4 regions of the Bacillus atrophaeus genome follow, and region 3 is predicted to be linked to each of the others. Evidence: riboswitches for the same ligand, from Rfam matches in the RefSeq annotation. Region 3 holds a riboswitch; each other region holds the start of a gene.
What was found. Region 3 has a riboswitch for S-adenosylmethionine ahead of metN (methionine ABC transporter ATP-binding protein MetN). Riboswitches for the same ligand answer to the same signal wherever they lie in the genome.
Positions count from the first base shown of each region.

Region 1: linked by a shared signal. The riboswitch ahead of AAHT65_RS12800 (bifunctional homocysteine S-methyltransferase/methylenetetrahydrofolate reductase) and the one ahead of metN (methionine ABC transporter ATP-binding protein MetN) in region 3 are both predicted to bind S-adenosylmethionine.
Region 2: linked by a shared signal. The riboswitch ahead of metK (methionine adenosyltransferase) and the one ahead of metN (methionine ABC transporter ATP-binding protein MetN) in region 3 are both predicted to bind S-adenosylmethionine.
Region 4: linked by a shared signal. The riboswitch ahead of mtnK (S-methyl-5-thioribose kinase) and the one ahead of metN (methionine ABC transporter ATP-binding protein MetN) in region 3 are both predicted to bind S-adenosylmethionine.

Region 1 covers NZ_CP154443.1:2,544,990-2,552,211, reverse strand. The annotation lists gene AAHT65_RS12830 (DegV family protein) at 1-467, shown strand, start outside; partial or broken gene AAHT65_RS12825 (M4 family metallopeptidase) at 487-662, opposite strand; gene AAHT65_RS12820 (DUF3784 domain-containing protein) at 716-1,009, opposite strand; gene AAHT65_RS12815 (hypothetical protein) at 1,031-1,264, opposite strand; gene AAHT65_RS12810 (CvfB family protein) at 1,517-2,365, opposite strand; gene AAHT65_RS12805 (YajQ family cyclic di-GMP-binding protein) at 2,516-3,007, shown strand; SAM riboswitch class I at 3,127-3,249, shown strand; gene AAHT65_RS12800 (bifunctional homocysteine S-methyltransferase/methylenetetrahydrofolate reductase) at 3,340-5,178, shown strand; gene AAHT65_RS12795 (GNAT family N-acetyltransferase) at 5,293-5,733, shown strand; gene AAHT65_RS12790 (GNAT family N-acetyltransferase) at 5,747-6,601, shown strand; gene AAHT65_RS12785 (MFS transporter) at 6,760-7,222, shown strand, end outside.
Region 2 covers NZ_CP154443.1:159,243-166,464, reverse strand. The annotation lists gene AAHT65_RS00915 (ABC transporter ATP-binding protein) at 1-569, opposite strand, end outside; gene AAHT65_RS00910 (ABC transporter substrate-binding protein) at 582-1,586, opposite strand; gene AAHT65_RS00905 (alpha/beta hydrolase family protein) at 1,757-2,530, shown strand; gene AAHT65_RS00900 (DUF2584 domain-containing protein) at 2,586-2,828, shown strand; gene pckA (phosphoenolpyruvate carboxykinase (ATP)) at 2,878-4,461, opposite strand; SAM riboswitch class I at 4,656-4,794, shown strand; gene metK (methionine adenosyltransferase) at 4,966-6,168, shown strand; gene asnB (asparagine synthase (glutamine-hydrolyzing)) at 6,314-7,222, shown strand, end outside.
Region 3 covers NZ_CP154443.1:416,097-423,318, forward strand. The annotation lists gene metQ (methionine ABC transporter substrate-binding lipoprotein MetQ) at 1-607, opposite strand, end outside; gene metP (methionine ABC transporter permease MetP) at 621-1,289, opposite strand; gene metN (methionine ABC transporter ATP-binding protein MetN) at 1,282-2,307, opposite strand; SAM riboswitch class I at 2,415-2,521, opposite strand; gene AAHT65_RS02255 (SCP2 sterol-binding domain-containing protein) at 2,640-2,984, opposite strand; gene AAHT65_RS02260 (thioredoxin family protein) at 3,092-3,412, opposite strand; gene AAHT65_RS02265 (toprim domain-containing protein) at 3,433-3,786, opposite strand; gene AAHT65_RS02270 (YusG family protein) at 3,861-4,097, opposite strand; gene gcvH (glycine cleavage system protein GcvH) at 4,159-4,542, opposite strand; gene AAHT65_RS02280 (arsenate reductase family protein) at 4,607-4,963, opposite strand; gene AAHT65_RS02285 (acyl-CoA dehydrogenase family protein) at 5,076-6,860, opposite strand; gene AAHT65_RS02290 (acetyl-CoA C-acetyltransferase) at 6,875-7,222, opposite strand, start outside.
Region 4 covers NZ_CP154443.1:2,778,068-2,785,289, forward strand. The annotation lists gene AAHT65_RS14155 (PAS domain-containing sensor histidine kinase) at 1-1,839, shown strand, start outside; gene AAHT65_RS14160 (methylated-DNA--[protein]-cysteine S-methyltransferase) at 1,836-2,333, shown strand; gene AAHT65_RS14165 (hypothetical protein) at 2,425-2,544, shown strand; gene mtnA (S-methyl-5-thioribose-1-phosphate isomerase) at 2,580-3,641, opposite strand; gene mtnK (S-methyl-5-thioribose kinase) at 3,648-4,841, opposite strand; SAM riboswitch class I at 4,950-5,104, opposite strand; gene AAHT65_RS14180 (carbon-nitrogen family hydrolase) at 5,199-5,978, opposite strand; partial or broken gene AAHT65_RS14185 (pyridoxal phosphate-dependent aminotransferase) at 6,076-7,222, shown strand, end outside.

The sequences.
Region 1 (7,222 bases), 2.1 Mb from region 3:
TGCGATACGCGCAAGAGCTCTGTGTCGACGGAAATACAATACAAGAAATTGAAACGTCTGTAAAGGACTTTTGCGCTCATCTTGAGCATATTTTCACTGTGGATGATTTAACTTATCTTGCAAGAGGCGGCAGAATTTCCAAAGCCTCCGCTTTTGTAGGCGGGCTTTTAAATATTAAACCGCTTCTGCACATGGAGGACGGGAAACTTATTCCGTTAGAAAAAATCAGAGGCAAAAAAAAGCTGTTAAAGCGGATCATTGAAGTAATGGCCGAACGCGGAGACAATTGGAGCGGGCAGACAGTCGGCATCAGCTACGCCGATAACGAAGACACCGCGCTTGAAATGAAACAGCTGATTGAAGACGCCTTTCATCCGAAAGAGATTATCATGCATACGATCGGATCGGCCGTAGGCTCCCATTCCGGTCCGGGAACGCTGGCGATTTTTTTCTCAAGTAAATCATAAACAACAAAACCGGTAAGCTTTATGATAAGGACTGCCGGTTTTTTACTTTTCTCTTATATGCATGCAGGACCGAAGCAGATTGCTTTGAACCTTCACCGTACAAATATTGGCCGCCTCGATAGCTGCTTGTTTCCTCATACTAAGAATCTGGGATGCTGTTACATAAAAACTTAACGCCCGATAATAAATTTGCTCTTAGGCTTCGCTCCCAACATTCAGCGTATAAACATCCTCCTATTAGGCTGCCGCTATTCTACTAATTTCTTATTCACGTAAATAATGACGCCGGCCCCATATGCCAAAATGAGCGGCGGGATCAGCTGCTCCTGTCCGGGAAATGCGATAAAGCTGTTCAGCAGAATAAATAAACCGGAATTCAAGAAAAAGCAGCCTGCAATTCTTGCCAGCCTATCCTTGTCACGGATACGCGCCTCATTAAAACCGGCCAGTATCCAAGTTTGTTTTTTTATTCCTACATAATAGGCTATCCAAAAGAAAAGAAGCGAAATGATCGTTAACAGATAATTGATGCTTAAATCCATGTTACGGCCTCCCCGTGTTACTTAAAATTCAAAAAAGAAAAAAAACGGCACAGCTACAACACCAACTAAACCGCTGCCAGATTTGCTATAACGATGATCTCTTTTTGAGATTTCATTTTGTTTTTTCTGACAGAAATAGACGATTGTCCCGTTGTTCCTCACGCCCAATAACGCTTCAGCAAACTCCTTCGGCTGCGAAAATTCCTCAGAAATCACATTTGGGAGTTTCTCGGCCTTTGTTTTGTCATTCTTCACAAATACGCGACCCTCATTTCCCCGATTGCATTCTCTCTTTCTACATCAGACATATTCTTCAGCTCTGTATATAGTTCCTCTGCATAACGCTCTATGTTCTGCTGTTTTTTCATGAGGTTAGTAAAGCATGGAGCGTTTCGCGGAGTATTCCCCAAATCCTGTCCGGACTCCTCGGCACTTGGAGACCATACTCAATTGGATATATTCACCGCAAAAAAAGCAGGCTTGCTCTCTGGCAGCCTGCTCTCTACTTTATTGCTTTTCATATGTCCAGCCGTTTTCCTGATAGACCTTGTTATTCTTCATCAAGTGTCCGAGCGCCCGTTTAAAGGCGGCCTTGCTCATCTGAAAGCGTTGGCGGATATCTTCCGGGTCGCTCTTGTCTCCGTATGGCATGGCGCCGTTTCTCGTTCTCATATAAGTAAGGATTTGCTCGGCGTCTACTGACAACGCATCCTGTTTCCGCGGGAGAAGCGACATGTTCACCGACCCGTCATCCTTCACTTCAATCACCCGTCCTGTGATTCTTGATCCGAGTCTCGGCTCTTCTTTTCTTTCAGAAGGGTGAATGAAGGCGCGAATGCCGTCGTCTGTGATCAGGAAAGAACCGGAAGCGATAAGCCTGTACACCGTTCCTGTCAGCTCTTTATTCATCATATCTTCTGACGCTTCAGTAAACAGCTCGCTGATGATGTCCTCCGGCGCGGGTTTTGCAAACATGCGTCCGCGGTTTGTCACTTTCAGCATACAATACAGCTTGTCCCCTCTTTGCGGCCACACGGATTCGTACGGAGGAAGATGCTCTGTTGCGACAAGCGCGTCCTTAGATAAGCCGACATCGACGAACACGCCCATATCGTCTACTGCATCCACTACATCTACCCATCCATATTGCTCGGCGCTGATGACCGGTATTTTCATCGTTGCCGCAAGCCTTTCCTGCTGGTCAACGTAGATGAATACCTCTACTTCGTCTCTTTCTTCTATATCCTCTGTCACTTCACTGTTATGTAAGAGAACCGTGTCTTCTCCGTCGGTTAAAAAGTAACCGAAATCTGTTTGGTGATCTATACTCAAGGTTAATTGCTGCCCTGGTCTCATGCTATCGTCCTTCCTATTCCGCTTATGTTTTTGGCGGATGTTGTTCCTTATTTTTTTCCAATCATCCCAAATTGATTCTTTGTTCTGTTGGAAGTTTCTCTTTATTCTACTATAATCAACACATAAGTTAAATGTTATGGAGGTTTTCATATGGCAAAAGAAAGTTCTTTTGATATTGTGTCCAAGGTTGAATTCCCGGAAGTCCAAAACGCAATTCAGATTGCATTGAAGGAAATCGGCACCCGCTATGACTTCAAAGGCAGTAAAAGCGACATTACGTTAGAAAAAGAGGATCTCGTTCTGGTTTCCGATGATGAATTCAAAATGAGCCAGCTTAAGGATGTGCTCACAGGCAAACTCATTAAAAGAAATGTTCCGACCAAAAACATCGAATATTCAAAAATCGAGAATGCCTCCGGCGGCACTGTGAGACAGCGCGCGAAGCTAGTTCAAGGGATCGATAAAGAGAACGCCAAAAAAATCAACACGATCATTAAAAACTCAGGTCTGAAAGTGAAATCCCAAGTCCAGGATGATCAGGTACGGGTGACCGGAAAAAGCAAGGACGATCTTCAGCAGATTATGTCTGCCGTCCGCGGTGCTGACCTGCCGATTGACGTTCAATTTATAAATTTCCGATAAATTTTACATTTGCTATTGATTATTGTCTATATTTTCGGTAAATTTGGAGAAAGGAAAATTCCTCATCTCTTTTTGGGGAATTCCGGATTTCATTTGCTCAATTAAAAACTGAATCATTGTTCTTATCAAGAGAAGCTGAGGGACTGGCCCGAAGAAGCTTCAGCAACCGGTGTAATGATTGCATTCGCAGTCATGACCAAGGTGCTAAATCCAGCAAGCTTGAACAGCTTGGAAGATAAGAAGATAGACAAATCTTTTATAAAGTCTTCTTCTTAAGAGGACTTTTTTTAATTCTCTTTTTTCCTTGCTGAATGTTATGAAGGAGGCAGACAATGGGACTTTTAGAAGATTTGAAACATCAGGTATTAATCGGAGACGGCGCTATGGGGACGCTTCTTTATTCATATGGCATTGACAGATGCTTTGAAGAATTGAATGTGTCAAAGCCGGAGGAAATCAAACGAATTCATGAAGCGTATGTTCAGGCGGGCGCACATATTATTCAAACCAATACATACGGGGCCAACTATATCAAATTATCCCGGCACGGACTTGAAGATGAAACCAAAAAAATCAATAAAGAAGCCGTCAAAATCGCGCGTGCCTCGTCTGGCGGAGCGTATGTGCTCGGAACGATGGGCGGCATCCGCACCTTTAACAAAAATGCGTACAGCCTTGAGGAAATTAAAAGAAGCTTTCGGGAACAGCTTTATCTTTTGCTGCACGAAGAGCCGGACGGACTCCTTTTGGAAACCTATTATGATCTTGAAGAAGCACAGGAAGTCTTAAAAATTGCCAGAAAGGAAACGGATTTGCCGATCGTACTGAATGTCTCGATGCATGAACAAGGGGTGCTTCAAGACGGAACGCCTCTATCGGAAGCTCTTCGATCGCTTGTCGGTCTTGGTGCTGATGTGACGGGCATTAACTGCCGGCTCGGCCCTTATCATATGATTGAAGCGCTCACCGAGGTGCCGATTTTTGATGATGCGTTTTTATCCGTTTATCCTAACAGCTCCCTGCCATCCCTAGAAGAAGGACGGCTTGTGTATGAAACAGATGATACGTATTTCCAAAACAGCGCCATTGAATTCCGAAAACAAGGCGCACGGATTATTGGAGGCTGCTGCGGCACAACCCCGAGCCACATTCGGGCCATGGCAGATGCAGTCGGCGGCCTTGAGCCTATTACGGAAAAAGAAGTGAAAGTCAGAGCGCAGGAAACCATCTCCATTCAGCACGAGCGGACCGAGCCGGGATTAGATGAAATCGCCTCTCAAAAAAGGTCAATAATCGTAGAGCTTGATCCGCCGAAAAAGTTGAACTTTGAGAAATTCCTTTCCGCTGCAAGCGAATTAAAAGAAGCCGGAATAGAGGCGCTGACGCTTGCCGATAACTCACTCGCGACTCCGAGAATCAGCAATGTTGCCTGCGGAGCGCTTTTGAAGCAGCAGATGGATATCAGATCTCTCGTTCATATAACATGCAGAGACCGAAATATTATCGGCTTGCAGTCACATTTAATGGGGCTCGACACTTTAGGCTTAAACGATATTTTGGCGGTTACAGGCGATCCTTCTAAAATCGGTGATTTTCCGGGGGCCACATCTGTTTATGACTTAACATCCTTTGATTTAATCAGGCTGATCAAGCAATTCAATGAAGGGCTTTCCTTATCGGGGAAACCGCTCGGCAGAAAGACCAATTTTTCTGTCGCCGGGGCGTTTAATCCCAACGTCCGCCACCTTGACAAAGCGGTGAAACGGCTTGAGAAAAAAATCGATTGCGGCGCCGATTATTTTATCTCACAGCCAGTCTACTCAGAGCAGCAGCTTGTCGACATCCATAACGAAATCAAGCATCTCAAGACGCCTGTTTACATTGGCATTATGCCGTTAACCAGCAGCCGCAACGCCGAATTTATTCATCATGAAATTCCCGGCATCAAACTGTCGGATTCCATTCGCGAGAAAATGGCGCTTGCCGGTGAAGATAAGCAAAAACAAAAAGCGGAAGGCCTCGCCATCGCCCGCTCTCTTCTCGATACGGCATGTGAGCTGTTTAACGGAGTTTATCTGATCACGCCTTTCCTCCGGTCTGACTTAACGGCGGAGCTTACTTCCTATATTCAGAAAAAAGACGAAAAGCGCGAGAATGTGTTTTTGCACTAAACGTGAAAAGGGCTGCCTGAATAAATCAGGCGGCCCTCCTCTTTATGGATGGCAGGTGATAATATAAAGAGGTGTCTCCCCTTCTCTTCAAACCATTAGTAAAAGGAGGATATCATGATTCTTGTCAATGAAATTTCAGCAGAAGATACTTATGAAATCAGACATATGATCTTGCGTCCGCACCAAACGATAGAACAATGTAAATATGAACGAGACAAAGAGGAAGGCAGCTTTCACCTCGGCGCTTTTTTTGACGGAACGCTGATCAGCGTAGCTTCTTTTTATCGCCAAGATCATCCCTTGATTGAAGCTGGCCCATCCTATCAGATGAGGGGAATGGCGACGCTTGCCGGATACCGCAAGCAGAGAGCCGGAAGCACGCTTGTCACTCGCGCTGAACAGAAGCTTGCCGATATGGGGGCAAAAACGGTATGGTGCAACGCCAGATGCCACGTGCAAGGGTACTACGAAAAGCTTGGCTGGAAGGATACTGGTGATCCATTTGATCTCCCTGGTATCGGACCTCATATTGTAATGTATAAAAAACTCAAGTAAGACGGTGATAATGATGCCAATGAGTGATGCTGCGCTTTCCGTTTTAACAGAAAAAGATGTGCCTGGCCTGTTTGCATTGTGCCGGCACGCAGGCTGGCCGGGTTATGATGAGCGGGAGCTGGAGCTTTTGCTGCAAAACGGACGCCTTTTTGGTTATAAGGACAGCAAAGGAACTCTTCTTTCTTGCTCCGGCATTTTTTCATACGGGGCTTTTGCTTCGCTTGGCCTTGTGATCGTACAAAAAGAATTCAGAGGGGCCGGTCTCGGCAAAAAGATGGTGGAAGCATGCATCGGCGAACTAAACGATACCATTCCGATTATGCTTGTCGCCACCGAGCAAGGCCTGCCGCTTTATCAAAAAGCCGGATTTCAGCAAATCAGTTCCATTTATAAGTATGTGTGTGACCGCTTTTTGCCTCACACAGCGGATTCTGATATAGACATTGCACCTTTTCAGCCAAAGGATTTTCAGGCTTTAACAAAAACAGACCGGGCGGCTTTCGGAACAGGCAGAGAACGCCTGCTTCAGCAGCTCATTTCCGGCTGTTTAGAATGTTCCGTTGTCAAAAACAAAGATGGCAGCATTGTCGGGTACGGACTTTCCCGCCAGACGCCGGACAGCTTGAGAATAGGGCCTTTAATCGCACCTTCCAGAGAATGTGCGGCTCTGTTAATCAATGAGCTTGCGGATGGAAAGCAAGGACGGATTCGAATTGATATTTCCGGAGACTACCGCTGTATCGATCTTGATCTGGCGGCCATGGGGTTTGTACGAGATACTGAATCGCCGCTGATGGTTCTTCAAAAGAGCTCTTTTCCGGAACGAAACGGACACTTAGTCGCCGTTACGTCACAAGGACTCGGCTGATTCAAAATACATGATAAATGCCCGAATACGGTCCATTCCGTATTCGGTTTTTTACATATGACTGAGCGTTAATCTTTTCTGAATAAACCGATACATCAAGGACATTCTAACAAGAAAAGGAGTGAGCCTTGGTGGCACAAACAAAACAACCTAATGTGATGACTATTGTGGCAATCGGTTCTATACCGCTCATTTTAACACTGGGTAATTCCATGTTAATCCCGATCTTACCGCAAATGAAATCCGAACTTCATTTATCTCAATTTCAAGTCAGTCTTGTCATAACGGTTTTTTCGATAACCGCAGCTGTTTTTATACCGATTGTCGGCTACCTCGCAGATCGTTTTTCCCGTAAGAAAATTATTATTCCTTGCTTATTTCTGTACGGGATAGGCGGATTAATCGCCGGTTTTTTCCACCAATCGTTTCCTTTGATCATGGCGGGACGCGCCCTGCAGGGACTCGGCGCTGCAGGGACAGGCCCAATCGCTATGGCCCTGTCGGCGGATCTGTTTAAAGGGGCGCAGGAAAGCAAAGTGCTCGGAATCGTCGAAGCGTCAAACGGAATGGGAAAAGTCCTTTCACCCATTATCGGCTCTCTTATAGCCTTACTTGTTTGGT
Region 2 (7,222 bases), 260 kb from region 3:
AGAATCGCTGTTTTTTGATACTCCTTCAACGTGCGGAATACAAGGTTTTCCAAGCTCAGCTTCGTTTGAAAATCAAGTGCAGAAAATGGTTCATCGAGGAGCAGCAGACTGGGATTCGGAGCAAGCGTTCTGGCTAACGCCGCGCGCTGGCGCATACCGCCTGACAGTTCTTTTGGATATTTCTTTTCAACGTCATACAGTCCGAGTTCTGGCAGAAGACTGAGTGCTTCCGCCCTTTTTTCGTCAGTCAGTGTTTTCGCGATTTTTAATCCGAGGAGCACATTATCTTCAATTGATTTCCAAGGAAATAAATAATCTTGCTGCAGCATGTAGCCGATGTTGTGTTCTTTTTGGTTAGGTTCTTGGCCTTCTATCAGAACCTGGCCTTCCGACGGTGATATGATACCGGCAATAATGGAAAGCAGGGTCGTTTTTCCGCAGCCGCTCGGTCCGAGAAATGAGATGAAATCACCCTTCTCGGCATCAAAATGAATATCCTTTACCGCTGTGGTTTTTTCCTTTAAAGAGAAATAAGTATGAGTCACATGGTCAACATGTAAGAAAGACATGAATGGCGCCTCCTATTTTTCTGAGGTGACTTTTTTCGCAATTTTTGTATCTACAAGCTGGCTGTATGGAATATGCTTCGGCAGTTCTTCGGCTTGATCCATAATCATTTGGAGCTGCTCCCATTCCTTTTCATTAAGGAGAGGGTCTGTTGAAAATGAGTTCTGCTTTTTATAGCGATCAATAGACGCTTCGATGATCTCCGGCTCTGTATCGTCAAATTCGCTTTGAATGGCTTCTGCGATTTCCTTTGACGAATGCTTTTCCACCCACTGCTGCGCTTTATACACGGCGCGGGTGAATTTTTCCGCTGTTTCTTCATGTTCGGTCAGGTAGCTTTTTTTTGCCATAAACGTTGTATAAGGGACCCTGCCTGATTCTTCACCGAATGAAGCGACGATATGTCCGATGCCTTCTTTTTCAAAAAGGGAAGCGGTCGGTTCAAATAATTGGACATAATCACCCGTTCCGGAGGCGAATGCATTTGCGATATTCGCAAAGTCAATGTTCTGAATGAGGTCAACGTCTTTCTGCGGATCAATATTGTGTTTATTGAGTACAAATTCGCCCGCCATCTGAGGCATTCCGCCTTTTCGCTGTCCGAGGAAGGTCTTTCCTTTAACCATATCCCAGTCAAAGTTTTCAATATCTTCTCTCGCTACGAGAAAGGTGCCGTCAGTCTGAGTGAGCTGGGCAAAATTAATAACCGGGTCTTTGGCTCCTTGAGATTCCACATAAATGGATGTTTCAGACCCGACAAGCGCAATATCAGACCCGTTGGAAAGAAGTGACGTCATCGTTTTATCGCCGCCCCAGGTTGTGTTTACCTCGATATCCAGTCCTTCTTCTTTAAAAAAACCTTTTGAAACTGCAACATACAAAGGTGCATAAAAAATCGAATGGGTGACTTCAGCCACTTTGACCTTCGTCAGTTTTGCCTCTTGCTTGCAGGCTGACAGGGCAAAGATGAGAAAAGCGCTGCACACAATGGCACAGCCTGTTTGGATCCATTTGTTCACCGGGGTTAACCTCCTTATTCGAGCATCATATCAATATACTTTTTCGCTTTACATATCGTATGATGGGTATAAAAATGTGTGAATGCCCAGTGCACTCTCATAGGTAAAAGATCATTTATTTTTAAAGCACTGGAAAGAATAAAGAAAAAATGATGAAGGAGGCAGCAGATTTGCTAGTTGAGAAAAAAAGGTTCCCGTCTCCTAATCAGCATGTGCGTTTATATACAGTCAGCTATCTTTCAGACGGGTTAAAAGTGAAGGGATTGCTGGCGGAACCTGCGGCGCCCGGGATGTATGACGGCTTTTTATATTTGCGGGGCGGGATCAAAAATGTCGGAATGGTCAGGCCGGGGCGGATCATCCAGTTTGCTTCTCAGGGATTTGTGGTTTTTGCGCCTTTTTACAGAGGGAACCAGGGCGGAGAGGGCAACGAGGATTTTGCCGGAGAGGACAGGGAGGATGCCTTTTCTGCTTTTCGTCTGCTTCAAGAACATCCGAAAGTAAAGGCGGGCAGAGTCCATATTTTCGGATTTTCACGCGGGGGGATCATGGGTATACTGACTGCGATTGAAATGGGGAAAAGTGCCGCTTCTTTTGTGTCATGGGGAGGCGTCAGTGATATGTTCCTGACCTATGAGGAGCGGAAAGATCTGCGCAGAATGATGAAGCGGGTAATCGGGGGCACGCCGAAAAAAGTGCCGGAGGAATATGAACGGAGGTCGCCGTTTGATAAAACAAACCGCATTCAGGCGCCAGTGCTTTTGATCCATGGGGAAAAAGATCAAAACGTGTCCATTCAGCATTCCTACTTATTGGAGGACAAATTAAAACAGCTGCATAAGCCGGTGGAAACATGGTACTTCAGCGGGTTTACGCACTATTTTCCCCCGCAGCAAAACAGACGTATCGTACGGGAGCTCACACAATGGATGAAGAACCAGTGAGCGGACGGATTATGATATGATGGAAGAGAAAAAGAGAACGAAAGGGGTTTTCAATTTGGGAATGCCTGTTGAATTTAATACAATGATTGTAACGAAGGGTAAAGAAGAACGGATAGAGGAGAATATATTCCGGCTTGAGAAAGAGGGGTACCGCATTTATCCTCTCGATATTCCGATGGATGTACGGAAGACCAAGTTTGGCGAGAAGTCGGGAACGGCTGAAGTGCAAAAGCTTGAGTGGTCAAACGGCCGGACAGGCATTACATACAAACTGACTTCTCTGCATTCCACAAATTAAAGAAAAGGTCAAGAGCGAAACAAGCTCTTGGCCTTTTGAAAAGCAATCTTTAAAGGAGCGGACCGCCAGCTTCTGCAATCGCGCCTGTATGTGAGAATTTCTTGAAGTTTTCTTTGAATTCATTAGCCAGGTAAACTGCTTTTTCTCTGTACTCTTCTTTGTTTTTCCATGTTTTTTCCGGCTGAAGGACGTCATCAGGAACGCCTGGCACATGAACCGGACTATGAAGACCAAAGACAGTATCCGTCTTCATCTCTGCATTCTCCAATTCGCCTTCAATTGCGGCTCTGACCATTGCACGTGTGTAAGAAAGCTTCATGCGTTCTCCGACGCCGTAACCTCCGCCAGTCCAGCCTGTGTTGACAAGGTAAACCTGCACGCCGTGTTCATCAATCTTCTTCCCAAGCATTTCAGCGTATACATGGGCAGGCAGCGGCAAGAACGGTGAGCCAAAGCATGTGGAGAACGTGGTCTCTGGTGAAGTGACGCCCCGTTCGGTTCCGGCCAGCTTACTTGTATAGCCGCTTAAGAAATGGTACATCGCCTGTTCCTTTGTCAGTTTGCTGATTGGCGGGAGTACGCCGAATGCGTCGGCCGTCAGAAAAACAATGGCAGACGGGTGACCGGCAATGCTTGGTGACACGATGTTGTCAATCATATCAATCGGGTAAGCGGCACGAGTGTTTTCCGTATAAAAAGAATCATCGTAGTTTGCCTCACGCGTCTGATCATCTATGACGACATTTTCAAGCACTGATCCGAAACGAATCGCGTTGAAAATCTGGGGTTCCTTCTCCTCGCTTAAATGAATACACTTGGCGTAGCAGCCGCCTTCTATATTAAAGACGCCCGTATGGGACCAGCCGTGCTCATCATCGCCGATCAGCTTGCGGTCTGAACTTGCGGATAATGTTGTTTTTCCGGTGCCTGACAGACCGAAGAAAAGAGCGACGTCTCCTTCCCGGCCCACGTTGGCTGAACAATGCATCGGCAATATATTCCGTTCAGGCAGAAGGTAATTCATAATTGAGAAAATGGATTTTTTCATTTCACCGGCATATTCTGTCCCGCCGATTAGAATGGTTCGTTTTTCAAATGAAACGATGATAAATGTTTCAGAATGTGTGCCGTCCGTTTCCGGGTCTGCTTTAAAATGAGGCGCGGAAAGAATGGTGAACGGCTGTTCAGCGGTTTTTTTATCATTTGTTTCCGGTCTGATAAAAAGCTGTCTGGCAAATAAATTGTGCCATGCAAATTCATTTACGACAGTGATCGGCAGCCTGTATTTTTCATCTGCGCCTGCAAAACCTTCGAAGACGAACAATTCATCTCTTTCTTTCAGGTAGTTGACGACCTTTGTGTACAGCCGGTCAAATGCTTCTTCTGATATCGGCTGGTTCACAGAACCCCAATCAATCTTATCCTTCGTGCTTTGTTCCTGTACGATGAATTTATCCTTAGGAGAACGCCCGGTATAAGCGCCGGTTGTGGCCCTCACGGCGCCTGTCGATGTTAATGTGCCTTCATTTCGGGCAATTACTTTTTCGGTGAGCTGCGGAACGGATAAATTATGCTGCACGTTCGGACTTGTTAATAAGAGCTGCAAATCGGCGGTTAAATCAACTGAGTTCATAGAAACCTTCCTTTATCTTTTATTGTGTCTTGCCATTTGTAAAATAGTATAACACATTAATACCAATAGTCTATACTATTTGATGTTTTTTTGTGTGTGTTTTTGAAACGCACTTTTGAAATAAAGTCTGCTAATTCCTGTTTCTTGTTGACACCATAAACACTTATAAGATAAGATATTTTATTGAGCGGATACTCTTATCCCGAGCTGGCGGAGGGACAGGCCCAATGAAGCCCAGCAACCGGTTTCTCTTTAAAAAGCATGTGGAAACACATGTGGGACAACCAAGGTGCTAACCTGTTGCAAGGTTATTTATTCCTTGAGCGATAAGAGTGAAAGGCACACACAACCAACCCTTTCCTCAAGTGGAAAAGGTTTTTTTATTTCATAAATATGCCAATTAACATTCTCTAATATAAAGTATGACATTGTATAAGAGGGAGCGAGTTCCGTATCATATATAAAAGGCCTATCGGGAGGTCTTTTGCCAGGAGGAAGCAAATCATGAGTAAAAATCGTCGTTTATTTACATCAGAATCTGTTACGGAGGGGCATCCGGATAAAATCTGTGACCAGATTTCGGACAGCATTTTAGATGAAATTTTAAAACATGACCCTAATGCGCGTGTTGCTTGTGAAACGTCCGTTACAACAGGTTTAGTGCTTGTCAGCGGAGAAATCACAACATCCACGTATGTTGATATCCCAAAAACGGTGCGTGAAACGATCAAAGAAATTGGTTATACGCGCGCGAAATACGGATTTGACGCTGAAACATGCGCTGTTTTAACGTCTATTGACGAGCAGTCCGCCGACATCGCGATGGGTGTGGATCAGGCGCTTGAAGCCCGTGAAGGCACAATGAGCGATGCTGAAATCGAAGCGATCGGTGCAGGAGACCAAGGCTTAATGTTCGGTTATGCGTGCAACGAGACTAAAGAGCTTATGCCGCTTCCGATTTCATTGGCGCATAAATTAGCGCGCCGCTTGAGCGAAGTACGCAAAGAAGATATTCTTCCTTACCTTCGTCCGGACGGAAAAACTCAAGTAACTGTGGAATATGATGAGAACAATAAGCCGGTCCGTATTGACGCGATTGTTATTTCAACACAGCATCACCCTGAAATTTCGCTTGAGCAAATTCAGCGCAATCTTAAGGAGCACGTCATTAATCCTGTCGTTCCTGAGGAATTAATTGATGAAGAAACAAAATACTTCATTAACCCGACAGGACGTTTTGTAATCGGCGGACCTCAAGGAGATGCCGGTCTTACAGGACGTAAAATCATCGTTGACACGTACGGCGGCTATGCACGCCACGGCGGCGGCGCGTTCTCAGGTAAGGACGCAACGAAGGTAGACCGTTCAGCGGCATACGCAGCTAGATATGTAGCGAAAAACATTGTGGCAGCGGGTCTTGCGGATTCTTGCGAAGTGCAGCTTGCTTACGCTATCGGTGTTGCGCAGCCGGTTTCCATATCCATTAATACTTTTGATTCAGGAAAAGCTTCTGAAGAAAAGCTGATTGAAGTTGTACGCAATAACTTTGATCTGCGCCCGGCCGGCATTATCAAAATGCTTGATCTGCGCCGTCCGATCTATAAACAAACGGCTGCTTACGGTCACTTCGGACGTCATGATGTTGACCTTCCGTGGGAGCGTACAGATAAGGCTGACCAGCTTCGCAAAGAGGCTTTAGCAGAATAATTATATAGCCGCTTACTTATAAGCGGCTTTCCCTTTTTTCATTAGGCCCAGGTTTATTTTTTTACATAACAGTGAAACGATTTAATATCCGGTGCGTCTATAAAGAGGGATTTCATCATGAAAATAATAATATGGAGGCAATAATATGTGTGGATTTGTTGGAGTTTTTAACAAGCATCCATTAACTCAAACCGCAGATCAAGAAGAACTTATCAAACAGATGAATCAGATGATCGTTCACCGCGGTCCTGATAGTGATGGGTATTACCATGATGAGCATGTCGGATTCGGATTCAGACGGCTCAGCATTATTGATGTAGAAAACGGCGGGCAGCCTTTATCATATGAAGATGAAACATATTGGATTATCTTTAACGGAGAAATCTATAACTATATTGAACTGAGAGAAGAGCTTGAATCAAAAGGATACCAATTCAACACAGATTCAGACACAGAGGTCCTTCTTGCGACATACCGTCATTATAAAGAAGAAGCCGCTTCAAAATTACGCGGAATGTTTTCTTTTCTGATTTGGAATAAAAATGATCATGTCTTGTACGGCGCAAGAGACCCATTTGGCATTAAGCCGTTATATTACACAACGATCAATGATCAGGTTTATTTTGCCTCAGAGAGAAAAAGCTTAATGGCTGCTGAAAGCCATATTCAACTGGATACTGAGGCACTTCAGCAGTACATGTCGTTCCAATTTGTTCCTGAACCTGGCACGCTGGACGTGAATGTGAAAAAGGTAGAGCCTGGACAGCAGTTTACGATTCGCCCGGAAGGCGATATCACCTTTAAAACGTATTTCAAAGCGCATTTCAAGCCTGTTCAATCTTCAGATGAAGATAAGCTTGTCAAGGAAGTAAGAGACGCGATTTTTGATTCTGTTAAGGTTCATATGAGAAGTGACGTGCCAGTCGGTTCTTTCCTTTCAGGAGGGATTGATTCTTCCTTTATTGTATCCGTTGCTAAAGAATTTCATCCGAACTTGAAAACATTTTCTGTCGGATTTGAACAGCAGGGGTTCAGTGAGGTTGATGTTGCGAAG
Region 3 (7,222 bases):
TCACGTTAATGAAGGCAGCGTCTCCTTCTTTGTTTTCATATGCTTTTGCAGTTAATTCAGGTGCGATTTTCTTGAACTTAAGATTTTTCGGATTTTTTGTGATGTTTTTCTGTGTCGCATCCACTGCTTCTACTTTTGAATCCAGCGTAATTAATCCGCCGTTTTGAAGCATTGCAAGCATACGTCCCTGCTCAGCCACGTTATTTGTTAAAATAATCGTCGCGCCGTCTGGAAGATCTTTTAATGATTTATACTTTTTAGAGTAAATACCGAATGGCTCAAGGTGAACCGCGCCGGCATTCACAAGGTTGTAATCTTTATTTTCTTTGTTTTCTTGGTCAAGATAAGGAACATGTTGGAAGAAGTTTGCATCAATTTCTTTTTCCGCCAACGATTTATTGTACATTTTATAATCGCTCAGCACTTTTACTTTTAGCGTGTAGCCTTTTTCTTTTAGCAGCGGCTCTGCTTCTTCGAGAATTTCCGCGTGCGGTGTTTTTGTCGCAGCAACGACAATTTCTTTTGAATCACTTGCATTATTTGATCCGCAAGCAGCCATAACCCCTGCAAAAACAATAAGTAGTGCGCCTAAAAATAACTTTTTCAATGTAAATCCTCCCTTATCGTTTATCTATTATATTCGTTATCAAATCACCGATAATCTGAAGAATAAAGACGATGATCAGAATAAACACAGTTGCAACTAGTGTGACATCACCATTATTTGATTGATAGCCTTCAACATACGCCAGGTTTCCAAGTCCTCCCGAACCGATCGCGCCGGCTATTGCTGTAGAGCCGATCAATGCGATGGCAGTGACTGTAATACCTGAGATAAGCGCCGGCATTGATTCCGGCAGCAGCACCTTAAAGATAATGGTTGATGTTTTTGCGCCCATGGATTTGGCTGCTTCAATCACACCTTTATCCACCTCGCGCAAGGCAATTTCGACAAGACGGGCATAAAATGGCGCCGATCCGATCACCAGTGCCGGCAGAGCCGCATTCGGACCTAAAATCGTTCCTACTAAAATCTTAGTAAAGCCCAGTAATAAAATAATTAAGATAAGGAATGGAATGGATCTGAAAACATTGACAACCGCCGCAATCACACTGTTAATCGCTTTATTTTGCCACAAGCTTCCTTTAGCTGTAAGAAAGAGCAGCAACCCGAGAATGATACCGATAATAAAAGCGAAGAATAAGGAAATCAGCGTCATGTACAGCGTTTCATACGTTGCGCTCCATAGTTCTGTCAAATCAACGTTCGGAAACCATTTTTCAAACATTCGTGATCACCTCTGCTTCCACCTGTTTGTCTTTAATAAACCGGATCACGTTTTGTACTTCTTCGTTTTCTCCGTCAATATGGATAAAGAGAGAGCCGTAAGCCCCATCCTTCGTTTGTGAGATTTTCCCTTGCAGAATATTAACGTCTACATTAAAATTCCTGATCATCTCTGTAATGAGAGGCTGTTCTGCAGCTTCTCCGACAAAGGTGAGCTGAACAGTTTTCCCTGATGTATTTTCATCAAGGAAATGCTGGATCGTTTCCTTTGTTTCTTCCGGTTCTGTCACTTGCTGTACGAAACGTTTCGTCATTTGTTCCTTCGGATTTCTGAAGACATCGAGTACATCGCCTTCTTCCACAACTATACCGTTTTCCATAACAGCCACCCGGTTGCAGATTTTGCGGATTACATGCATTTCATGCGTAATCAGCACAATGGTCAGACCGAGTCTTTCATTTATATCGGATAAGAGAGCCAAAATTGAATCTGTCGTTTGCGGATCAAGTGCGGATGTCGCTTCATCGCAAAGGAGAACCTTCGGATTGTTGGCGAGCGCTCTTGCAATCCCGACACGCTGCTTTTGTCCGCCGCTCAACTGTGATGGATACGATTTTTCTTTTCCTTCTAAACCTACCAGTTTAATAAGTTCATCGGCACGCTTGATTCGGTCGCTTTTTTTCACGCCGGCGATTTCTAACGGAAACATAATGTTATCTCTCACCGTACGAGACCAAAGCAAATTAAAATGCTGAAAGATCATGCTGATTTCTTGGCGGGCTTTTCGCAAGCCGCGGCCGTTTACTTCATTTATTTTGCTGTCCGCTACTTCCACGATGCCTGAGGTTGGTTTCTCAAGACCGTTAAGCAGACGGATCAAGGAGCTTTTACCCGCTCCGCTATATCCAATAATTCCAAAAATCTCACCCTTATTTATTGAGAGGGTAACATCTTGGACAGCGTTGACATCCCCATGTTTCGATTTATACACTTTTGAAACATTCTGAAGATTGATCAAAGCAATCACCTGCCTTAACACTATTCTAAGAAATCTTCCGGCGATTATTCGGCAAAAGAAAAGCCTTTCTGCACACATGAGCAGAAAGGCTTCTTTTCATCGCCTTTCTCTCATCTTCCAAAGCGAATCGCTTTGTGTGAATTGGCACCATTTCAACAATGTTGATGGTTGCCGGGCTTCATAGGGCACTTCCCTCCACCTCTCTTGATAAGAGAAATATATAGTTCTTTTTACGTCCGGAAATTCTTAATGTAGAATAGCATGGCAAATCATATGATGTCAATAAAATAAATGATGCCATCTTTTTCTATAAAATTATGAATATTCTAGTTTTATGCTTTTTGAACCCTCTGGAAAAAACCGTTTGTCAGCCAGAGGATGGCTTCAAGCTTGAGCAGCGCTCTAAAAGATCCCTTCACTTTCAGGCTTCCGCTTTGAATTAAATTTTGAAGGGAAATATCTCCATGCAGCAGATGAATGATCTCCGCTTGATTTCCATAAAAGGTCAGGTTGGACGTTTTGGGCTGAGAAATTTTTTTCATTTCTCCCCGTTCGTTTATCGAGAAGGTAAAAGCTTCTGTCTCACCTTGAAAGGTGATAAGCAGGGTTGAAGCATTCAATAGGGGTTTTAAAAACAGACGCTGATACTCTTCCTCTAACACTTCCGTTTTTTCCACTTGTACAACCTCCTATTCATTGGTCATACATACACATTTCTCTGCGGGCAGCTAGAACCCTCTATAAAACGAACGACATTTTCCATACTTATTTCCCGAGAAATATGTCATAAACGGGATGTATTGGAAGCTTTTTGTTTAATCATATCGTATAGGTAGGAAACAGAGTGAAAAGCATAACCTTTTTCAACCACTTTTCCATTTTTGAAAAGAAGAAAACAAGGAACACTTTCAATCTTGTAGGCTTTTGCGAATGTCGGAGAATAGTTTACATTGTTTTTATAATAGGCGACTTGCGGCAGCATTTCTTCAACAACAGACAGCATTTTGCCCGCGAGCTGGCAAGTGCCGCAAAAAGGAGTATATAAATATAGGAGATAGACGTCTTCTTTTATCAATTCGAGCTCTTGCTCTTGAAGTTCTTTCATTTGATTCAAACACCTCGGGTTTATCCATCAAGAAAATTTGTATGAACATTGATATTTGCGCGAAGTAATACGGAAGCAATATGACGGCTCGGCGCTGCCGCCACCTCTTTGAACGTTCTGTCGATATATAAATGGCAGGCGTCGGGCAATTCTCTCTTCAGCTGTTTTCTCAATTTCTCTCCGGATTCATCTGCATCAACCAAAATATACACATCTTTATCATAAAGCTGATCAGCAAGTTCTTCCAGCTTCGTCTGGCCGAGCGTTCCGTTTGTACACACAATACACGCAGATTCATTGAGGACGCTTTTGATTTTTTGCTTATCGGATTTCCCTTCAACTATAATGACTTTTTGTAAATCGTCCAATATCATTTGCCATCACCTGTCACATCAATTTTGAAGCGCTCAGATTGTAAAAGAAGGCAGTGAATATCACCGCCAACACATTAACACCAGCCGTTTTCATAGTCGCAATCCACGTACTTCGCGTCGCTTCCTGAAACTGCATCGGCTGTCTTATAAAATTTTTCATTTTCAAATGAAAAACCGGGTTTAAGCTCGTATTCATTCATGCCTGTCATTTGGCCAATCATTTCATCCTCATGGTATAACGACAGCCGGCCGTTTTGAAAGCGGCCTGTTACATGATCTGTCACATCAAACCTTTGTTTGCCGATAGCCATATTGGACACCTCCCATAAAATTAGAGTATCCAATTGACTGCACGGTTATCCGATGAAGCGATTAGTCTTCCTGTGTCATTTCATCGTATTGCTCTGATGTCATTAGGCTTTCAATTTCAGACGCATCAGAAGGTTCTACGACGATCATCCATGCCTTTTCGTAAGGAGATTCGTTTACAAACTCAGGGCTGTCGTCAAGGTCTTCGTTTACTTCTACCACTTTTCCGTTAATCGGCGCGTAAAGTTCTGATACCGTTTTAACAGATTCTACACTTCCGAAAGGCTCGTCCGCTTTAATTTCAGCGCCGACTTCTGGCAGCTCGACAAATACGATGTCGCCAAGCTCGGATTGGGCAAAATGCGTAATTCCGATTCTGACTTTTTCTCCTTCAACTTTTACCCACTCGTGTTCTTCTGAGTAACGCAAATCTTTAGGTGTGCTCATGTAAATCCCTCCATTTTTTTACTGCATATAATAAGAAGATACCATAATTCTTTAAAAACTTACATTACATCCAGTTCTTTTCGAATTGATCTTCTTTAAAACCAACCGTCACTTTTTCTCCGTCTGATGTAATCGGGCGTTTCAACAGCATACCGTCTGAAGCGAGAAGCTCAAGTTGCTCATCTTCCGACATGTGATACAATTTTTCCTTCAAATTCAGTTCACGGTATTTCAAGCCGCTCGTATTAAAAAACTTCTTTAGCTCCAGTCCGCTTTTTTCATAAAGCGCCTTGATTTCTTCTTTGCTTGGAGTCTGTTCTGCAATATGTATCTCGTTTATTTCTTTGCCGTGCTCTTCAAGCCATTTTTTCGCTTTGCGGCACGTTCCGCATTTAGGGTACCAGTAAAAATTCAATGACATCTTCTTCTTCACCCCCAGTAAATGATCGAGGTTATTTTAACATAGATTGTTTTAAAAACCTAAAACGTTGCTTACATGAAAAGTGCCCCGAAAAACCGGAGCACTTTGTGAGTTACACGATATATTTTTCCGCTTGGAAAATGCCTGACGCTGCTTCGCGTTTCTTCCGGATGACATTTTTCGGCGTGATACGCGTTAATTTGCGCAGCGCGGAAAGCATCATGCGAAGTGCGTCTCCTTCTTCCATTGCAATCAGTGATTCTTTCGCGTGTGCTTCAATTTCATTTAAGGCTTCTTGTGTGAAAATTTCCGTATACATCAGCTTTTGCGCGGCTTTTTCTTCCCCATGCGCCGCGATGGCTTTTTCAGTTCTGAGCACCGCTGATTCTATTGCATACACAAGGCTGACAATGTCTGCGATGTTGACAAGCACTTCTTGTTCCTGATCAATGGATTTGCCGTATTTTTGCGCGGCAAGCCCGGCGGTAAGCAGAGCAATTTTTTTCGCCTGTCTGACGATATATTTTTCCTGTTCCAACGCACCGCTTCCCGGTTCTTCCGGCATGAGCATCATCAGCTCTTCTTGAAGTGCCTGGGCTTTTTCGAACAGCGGCAATTCTCCTTTTATTGCTTTTTTCAAAAAGGTGCTAGGCACAATCATGCGGTTGATTTCATTTGTTCCTTCAAAGATCCGGTTGATCCTTGAATCACGATATGCCCTTTCCACTTCATATTCCTGCATAAATCCGTAGCCGCCATGGATTTGAACGCCTTCATCCACAATGTAATCAAGCGTTTCAGAACCGAAAACTTTGTTAAGAGAACACTCGATGGCATATTCGGCGATTGATTTTGCTACTTGCCTTCCATCCTTTTGATCTTCCTCTGTCAGAACGCTCATGTTTTCTTCAAACAATCCGACGGTTCTGTATACTGAGCTTTCCATTGCGTATAGCTTTGAGGCCATAGTGGCGATTTTCTCCTGTGTGAGCGCGAAACTTGAAATTGGCGTATTGAATTGGCGGCGCTGATTCGCATAAGCTGCTGACAGCTCGATGATTCGTTTGGAAGCGCCGATCGTCCCGACCGCCAGCTTATAGCGCCCGATATTTAAAATATTAAACGCGATGATGTGGCCTTTGCCGATTTCTCCAAGAAGATTTTCCTTCGGCACCTCTGCCTGATCTAAAATAAGCGTTCTGGTCGAGGACCCTTTAATCCCCATCTTCTTTTCTTCAGGGCCAGTGGACACGCCCGGATAATCTTTTTCCACAATAAACGCGGAAAACTTGTCACCGTCTATTTTGGCATAAACGACAAACACATCGGCAAATGCTGAGTTGGTGATCCACTGCTTCTCTCCATTGAGAATATAGTGAGTTCCCGCTTCATTCAAGACGGCGGTTGTTTTGGCGCCGCGTGCATCAGAACCGGAGCTGGGCTCAGTCAGTGCATACGCCGCGAATTTATTGCCGGAAGCCAAATCAGGCAAATAGGTTTCCTTCTGTTTTTGAGTTCCGAAAAAGACGATCGGCAATGAACCGATTCCGACATGGGCGCCATATGAAAGCGAAAAGCTGCCCGCCCGTGAGAATTTTTCCGTAATCAGCGCTGAGCTGATTTTATCAAGTCCGATCCCGCCGAATTCTTCCGGTACATCCGCTCCGAGCAATCCCAGATCGCCCGCTTTTTTCAAAAGCCTGACAGAGTGCTCAAACTGATGGTTTTCAATTTCGTCTACAAACGGGAGCACATCATTGACGATATAGTCCTCCGTTGTTTTCGCAATCATTTTATGTTCGTCTGTGAAATCCTCCGGTGTGTAAATTTGATCATATGTGACATCCTCTATTAAAAAACTTCCGCCCTTTTGCACTTTCACCGCTTCATGTTTCATTGTTCATCCCCCTTTTAAAGTAATTCAAATACGCCTGCTGCTCCCATACCGCCGCCGATACACATTGTGACCACGCCGAATTGTTCATTTCTTCGTTTCATTTCGTGAATGAGTGACAGGGTCAGCTTTGTGCCTGTACAGCCTAGCGGGTGTCCAAGCGCGATCGCGCCTCCATTAACGTTTACTTTTTCTTCGTCTATTCCGAGTTGCCTCATGACTTGAATGGACTGTGAGGCAAAGGCTTCGTTCAATTCAAACAAACCGATGTCGCTCAATTCCAGTCCGGCAAGCTTGAGTGCGCGCGGAATGGCTTCCACAGGCCCGATTCCCATAACCTCCGGCGGAACGCCTCCTACTGCAAA
Region 4 (7,222 bases), 1.9 Mb from region 3:
GAAGATTCCTTTTTTGTAGTTATGCGGGACATCTCATCTAAAAAGATTTTAGAGCGGGAATTCTCTATGAATGAACAGTTATTTAAGGATTTGTTCGACAGAGCTGTTGACGGGATTGTGCTCTTTGACAGAGAAGGCTGTTTCATAGACGCGAATCTGTCATTTTGCAAGAGTTTCGAAATTGGCCAAAACGAGCTGTCTCATTTATCTTTCGGAGAATTTATAGATAAAACAAACGAAAAAGACTTTCAGAGCATTTGGGAAACGATCCACAGGAAAGGCAAAGCGAAAGGAGAGCTTCCAGTCAGACTCCGTTCAGGCGGCCAAAAGCTGTTTGAATTCACAATTACCTCTAATATCATCAACGGCTTTTACATGTCAATTATGAGAGACATTACCGAGAAACGCTCCATGGAAATACAGCTGTTTAAAAGCGAAGAGCGGTTCAGAGAAATTTTCGAAAATGCGATGGACGCTATTCTCATTTGGTCGGACGACGGAAGAATTGTGAAGGCGAACCAATCGGCGTGCAAAATTTTTGAACTGCCGATGAATCAGCTTGTTCAAAGAAAACTGTGTGACTTTCTCGTTGTTTCGCATCAAAAATACCGGTGCACGAAAAAGAAATATGAAAAATTCGGGGAGATTAGAGATGAGCTGCTCTTTCAAATGGGGAACGGGCAGTTTAAAGAGCTGGAGTTCACTTCAAAACGAACGATATTGGAAGGCCAGCATTTAACGATTTTTAGAAATGTAAGCGATCGAAAAAGGATGGAGAAAGAACTTAGAGAAAGCGAATTGAAATTCAGAAAAGTCTTTAACGGCTCGATGGACGGAAACGTGTTATTTGATAACAAATATCGCATTATTGATGCCAATCCGTTAGCGAGCGATATTTTAGGCCTGTCCCATGAAGAGATCAAAAAGCACAGTCTGCTGGATATCATTTCTGCCTATGATATTGAAAATCTGACTTCTTCAGCCAGGCAGATTAATCTTGAAGAAATGGATAATGAAATTCCCTTTTTGTTAAGCGGCAAGGAAAATCGGAAATTGGAATTCTCTTTTAAACGCCATATTATTCAAAATATGAATCTTGCTATTTTTAAAGATGTCACCGAGCGTAAGGAGCTTGAAGAACGGCTTCGAAAATCCGACACTTTGCATGTAGTGGGAGAGCTTGCCGCCGGCATCGCCCATGAAATCAGAAATCCGATGACCGCGCTCAAAGGCTTTATCCAGCTTCTGCAGGGGAGTGTTGAAGGTGATTATGCCCTTTACTTTAATGTCATCACCTCGGAATTAAAGCGGATTGAATCCATCATCACAGAATTTCTAATATTAGCGAAGCCGCAGGCGATCATGTATGAAGAAAAAAATGTGACCGACATCATGCAGGATACAATGGACCTTCTCCACGCCCAAGCCAATCTCAGCAATGTTCAAATGCATCTGGATCTGATCGAAACCATTCCTCCGATCTATTGTGAGCCCAATCAGCTGAAACAAGTATTTATCAATATTTTAAAAAACGCCATTGAAGTTATGCCTAAGGGAGGCAATGTATATGTGAAAATTCAGCCGTCCGGCCCGGATCATATTCTCATCTCCCTGCAAGATGAAGGCATCGGAATAACAGAGGATAAATTAAAACGGCTTGGAGAGCCTTTTTATACAACAAAAGAACGGGGCACTGGACTCGGACTTATGGTAAGCTATAAAATTATTGAAGAACACCAAGGAAAAATAACGGTAGAAAGTGAAGAGGGCAGAGGAACCGTATTTCATTTAACGCTGCCGCTCCGCCAGCATAATGAGGAAAGAGGGAACGACGAATGAGCTGCTATGAGATAACAGAAACCCCTTTGGGGGAAGTTGCCATTGTGGAGGAAGAAAGCAAAATTACGCGTTTACTGCTCAGTGAAGAGGATTTTCTGAAATGGAAAGAAGCGGCTCCCATGGCGGAAAAACAGGAGACACCTATTTTAAAAGAGGCAAAGCAGCAGTTGCGGGAGTATTTTGCCGGTGATAGAAAAACATTCTCACTGCCGCTGGCCCAAAAGGGAACGTTTTTTCAGCAAAAAGTGTGGCAGGCGCTCGACACGATCCCGTACGGCGAGTCCAGAAGCTATGCCGATATCGCGGCCGCAGTCGGCAGTCCTAAAGCTGTTCGCGCAGTCGGACAAGCCAACAAGAGAAACGCATTGCCGATATTTGTGCCGTGCCATAGAGTCATTGGGAAGAATAGGGCGTTAACCGGTTATGCGGGCAGCAGAACAAATGTAAAGGCAGTATTGCTTCGCATAGAGCAAATCCCCTATAAAGAAAAATAAAACATATGGCACGTTCCAATTTTTTCACTTGAGACATATAATTTTACAAAGTTAAAAAAGTTGGTCTGGTGAAAAAGGAGGACAATGAGTAATGAAGCTGAGCCGCCCAGATAAAATCGCCGGGTTTGCAGAGCTGTTTGTAAAATTACATGTATTATCAAGCTCCCAAAAGAACGAAATCATAAAGCTGACAAAGCAAAAAAACCGCTGACTCTGCCCGAATGTGAGCAAAGCCGTTGCGGTTTTTTAGTTTACATGGGATTCTGCAAATAATTGTTCGATTTCTTCTGCATAACAGCCCGTCAGGATTCCCTTTTCGGTAATAATGCCTGAGATAAGGCTGTGGGGTGTAATATCAAAAGCCGGATTGAACACATGAACATCAGCCGGAGCGGTCCGAACGCCGGAGATCTGTCTCACTTCTTCAGGATCTCTTTCTTCAATCGGAATATCGTCGCCGCTTTCGACTTGCAAGTCAAACGTTGATAAAGGAGCCGCCACAAAAAACGGAATTTGAAAGGCTTGAGCTAAAATGGCAAGGCCGTATGTGCCGATTTTGTTCGCTGTGTCTCCATTTTTTGCGATTCGGTCTGCCCCGACGATGACGGCGGAAATATGTTTTTCTTTCATGGTGTGAGCCGCCATGCTGTCCGTGATCAGCGTGACATCAATGCCGCCCTGCATCAGCTCCCATGCAGTGAGCCGGGACCCTTGGAGGACCGGCCTTGTTTCACAGGCGTAAATATGAAGTCCGAGATCCTTTTGTTTAGCCAGATAAAAAGGGGCAAGTGCCGTTCCATACCGGCTCGTAGCAATCGAACCGGCATTGCAGATTGTCATAATCTGATCGCCTTTTTTAAAAAGCTGCAGCGCGTTTTGGCCAATCATCCGGCACGTTTCTTCATCTTCAACCTGAATCTGTATGGCTTCATGGACAAGGTTTGTTTTTGCTTCGTTTACCGATGTTGCATACTGAATAGAACGGCTGAGCCTTTCAAGCGCCCAAAACAGGTTAACGGCTGTCGGTCTTGAGCTGTTTAAATAATCCTTGATCGGAGCAAGCTTCTGGCGGAATTCAGAAACATCTGCCGCTTCTATATCTTTAGCAGCAAGAGCGAGTCCGAACGCAGCGGTAATTCCGATTGCCGGAGCGCCTCTCACCTTCAATGTGACAATAGCGTTAAAAACATCCTCTTTCGTTGTCAGTTCAAGATATTCAGTGACATCGGGAAGCTTTTGCTGGTTTAAAATATGAATATATGTTTCTTTCCATTCTACTGAACGGGGACCTGTAAATTGAGTGCTCATCATTCATCATTCCTTTAGATGTTGCTTAAATTGTTTAAGAACATCGGTAATTGTTTTCAGCTGCTCGCGTTTTTCAACAAGCACCGCGCCGATTTCTAGTGCAAGCCTTTTTCTTTCAATTCGTTTATCAAATGGCACGATGGTGTCAAGATCTGCAACGTGCGCCAGCCCGATTGTGCGGCGGATCAGCTCACAACCGGCAAAGCCGACAGCATCTGAAAAAATGTGTGCCAAGGTGTCTTCAAGATATCCGTCTATTTTCGAGTATGCTTCAAGGCTGTCTTTTTTCCACGCCTCACTGAATGTTTGCTTGAATGTATCCCATACGATATTTACATGTTCATACAGAGGCTCTCTTGCTTCTACTTCGCGGCCGAGTGCGTTTAATAAGAGATTTGCGATGAATTGTCCGACATCAAAGCCGATTGGTCCATAAAACGCAAACTCAGGATCAATCACCTTTGTTTCTTCTTGGCTTGCAAAAATACTTCCTGTATGAAGATCACCGTGAATCAAGCTTTCCGCCGACGTTAAAAATAATTGTTTCAGCTTCGCCGCTTCTATTTTTAAACTATTGTTTTGCCACAGTTCCTCTGCATAGGGGCGAAGTTCTTCTTCAAAATCATTTGTGTCGTTGTCAAAGAAAGGATCTGTAAACACGAGTCTTTCAGTTATGTCGCAAAGCTCAGGGTTCGTAAATTGTTTTACCAGCTGTTTCTTTACTTGCGGTTTAAGCGCGTAATTAGAGGAGTAGAAAAGAGTTTTCCCTAAAAATTCTCCCATGTGTGCCGACAGACTCGGAAAATTCTTCCCTTCTAGTAATCCTTTTCTGGCGATCTGCAGATGAGACAGGTCTTCCATGACGGTAACCGCCATGGCTGTGTCAGAATAATAGACTCTGGGCACAAGATGAGGCACATGTTCTCCTTGGCGGATCAGCGCGCTGCTTTCAATTCTCGCCCGGTCGATCGTTAACGGCCAGCTTTCGCCGACTACTTTTGCATAAGGGACGGCTTGCTTAATAATCAGTCCTCTTTCCTTTTCTTGATCATACACGTGAAAAACATAATTTAAATTTCCGTCGCCGATTTCTTGGCAAGTCAATGTGCTTTTACTTGGAAATAAGCCGAGCTTAACCGCCAATGCAACAGCGGAGCTTTCATTTAACGTTTCATACAATGGTGTTGTGGTTGCTGCCATGATTATTTACCCTCCAATATGAATAGCTGTTTATGTAATGCGGGGGGATGGCCAATAAAAAAAGCCTCCTTCTCTGGAGAGAAGGAGGCTAACAGACACGTTTCGCCTCTCTTATCTCTCAGATAAATCTGATGGAATTAGCACCGTGCCTTAATGAGACTAACGTCTCGGCGCAAAATCTGTGCGCCCCATTTCACAATGGCATTACGGTCGGTTGCTGTTGGGGTCAAAAGGCCAATCCCTCGCCCAACTCTCGATAAGAGAAAATATTCACTTGTCTTGCAATTCGAATTAATCAGTTGATGAAAATGTTAACAGGTGCTTCGTTTATTTGTCAACAACTTTTGTTGTGCAATATTAATATAAATCTTTTCGAAGGTCTGCGAAAACGGGAATCTGTTTCCGTACGGCTTCACTTTCTTCTATATCAACCTCTGCCCGTACAGCACCTTCTTCCTTAGAGCCCTCTGCTAAAATACGGCCCCACGGATCAATAATCAGGCTGTGGCCGGCAAACTCATTGTCGGGGTTTGACCCGGTGCAGTTGCAGGCCGCGATAAAGCATTGGTTTTCAATCGCTCTGGCAATAAGAAGGCTTTTCCAATGGTCGAGGCGGGGCAGAGGCCATTCCGCTGAAATAAACAACAGGTTTGCGCCCTTTGTCGTATGCTTTCTAATCCATTCTGGAAAACGGATATCGTAGCAAATCAGTCCCGAGCTTTTGACGCCGTCAAGTTCAAAATAACCATCAGCCGAGCCGGCCGATAAATAAAGGTGTTCATCCATCAGCTGGAACAGATGGGCTTTGCTGTACTCTTTAACGATCTTTCCTTCTTTATCCGCAATGTACATCGTATTATAGATATGGCCGCCTTTTCTGACGGCGACAGAACCGGCGACTAGGTGGACACCATGCGTTTTTGCGGTCTTTTTCAGCCAGCTTTGAGCAGCGAGACCGTCATCATCCGCTAACAGGTCAAGGTTTGTCAGATCGTAGCCGGTCGTCCACAATTCAGGAAGAACGAGAACATCGGCGTGTTTACTTTCTTTTTCGATTAAAGATTCAGCTTTTTTTATATTTTCTGAAGGATTACCGTATGCAATATCAAATTGAAGACAGGATATGGTCCATTTCACCTCTGCAGCACCTCCAAGTTTCCCTTTACTTTTTATATATAACCATATATGATGATGGACTATCATTTCAAGAAATTTTTTTAGAAGGTGAAAACAGATGAAATTTGAACATTCTCACGTGTTAACACAGCTTCCCGAACAGTTTTTTGCTTCTTTAGTCAAAAAGGTGAACAAAAAACTGCAAGAAGGGCACGACGTCATCAATTTAGGGCAGGGAAATCCTGATCAGCCGACACCGGATCATATTGTCGAAGAAATGAAAAACGCGATCGCAGACCCAGAGAACCACAAATACTCATCATTCCGCGGCTCCTATCATTTAAAAAAAGCAGCAGCGGCATTTTATCAAAGAGAATACGGAGTGAAAGCAGATCCGGAAAGTGAAATTGCCATTTTATTCGGCGGAAAAGCGGGGCTTGTCGAGCTTCCGCAATGTTTATTAAACCCAGGGGACACCATTTTAGTTCCCGATCCGGGCTATCCAGATTATTGGTCGGGGGTTGCGCTTGCTAAAGCCGAAATGGAAATGATGCCGCTTATAGAGGAGAGGGGGTTCCTGCCTGATTACAGCCGCCTTTCCTCTGACGTAAAGGAAAAAGCTAAGCTGATGTATTTGAATTATCCGAATAATCCGACAGGAGCCGTTGCTACTTCGGATTTCTTTGAAGAAACGGTCAGCTTGGCTAAAGAAAACGGCATCTGTGTCGTTCATGATTTCGCATACGGCGCAGTTGGCTTTGACGGGCACAAGCCATTAAGCTTTTTACAAACTGAAGGGGCAAAGGACATTGGCATAGAAATCTATACATTGTCTAAAACGTATAATATGGCGGGCTGGCGCGTCGGATTTGCCGTCGGTAATGCATCTGTGATTGAAGCCATTAACCTTTATCAGGACCATATGTTTGTCAGTCTGTTCAAGGCGACACAGCAAGCGGCAGCGGCGGCTCTCTTATCAGACCAAACGTGTGTGGCTGAACAAAACGCCATGTATGAGAGCAGACGGCAGGCGTGGATTACAGCCTGCCGGGAGATCGGATGGGATGTCACGGCTCCGGCGGGATCATTTTTCGCCTGGCTTCCGGTGCCAGACGGCTATACCTCCCAGGAATTCTCGGATTTGCTGCTTGAGAAAGCCAATGTTGCCGTTGCCTCTGGAAATGGGTTTGGAGAATATGGAGAGGGCTATATTCGAGTCGGTTTATTAACGAGCGAGGAACGTCTTAAAGAAGCGGCCTCCCGTA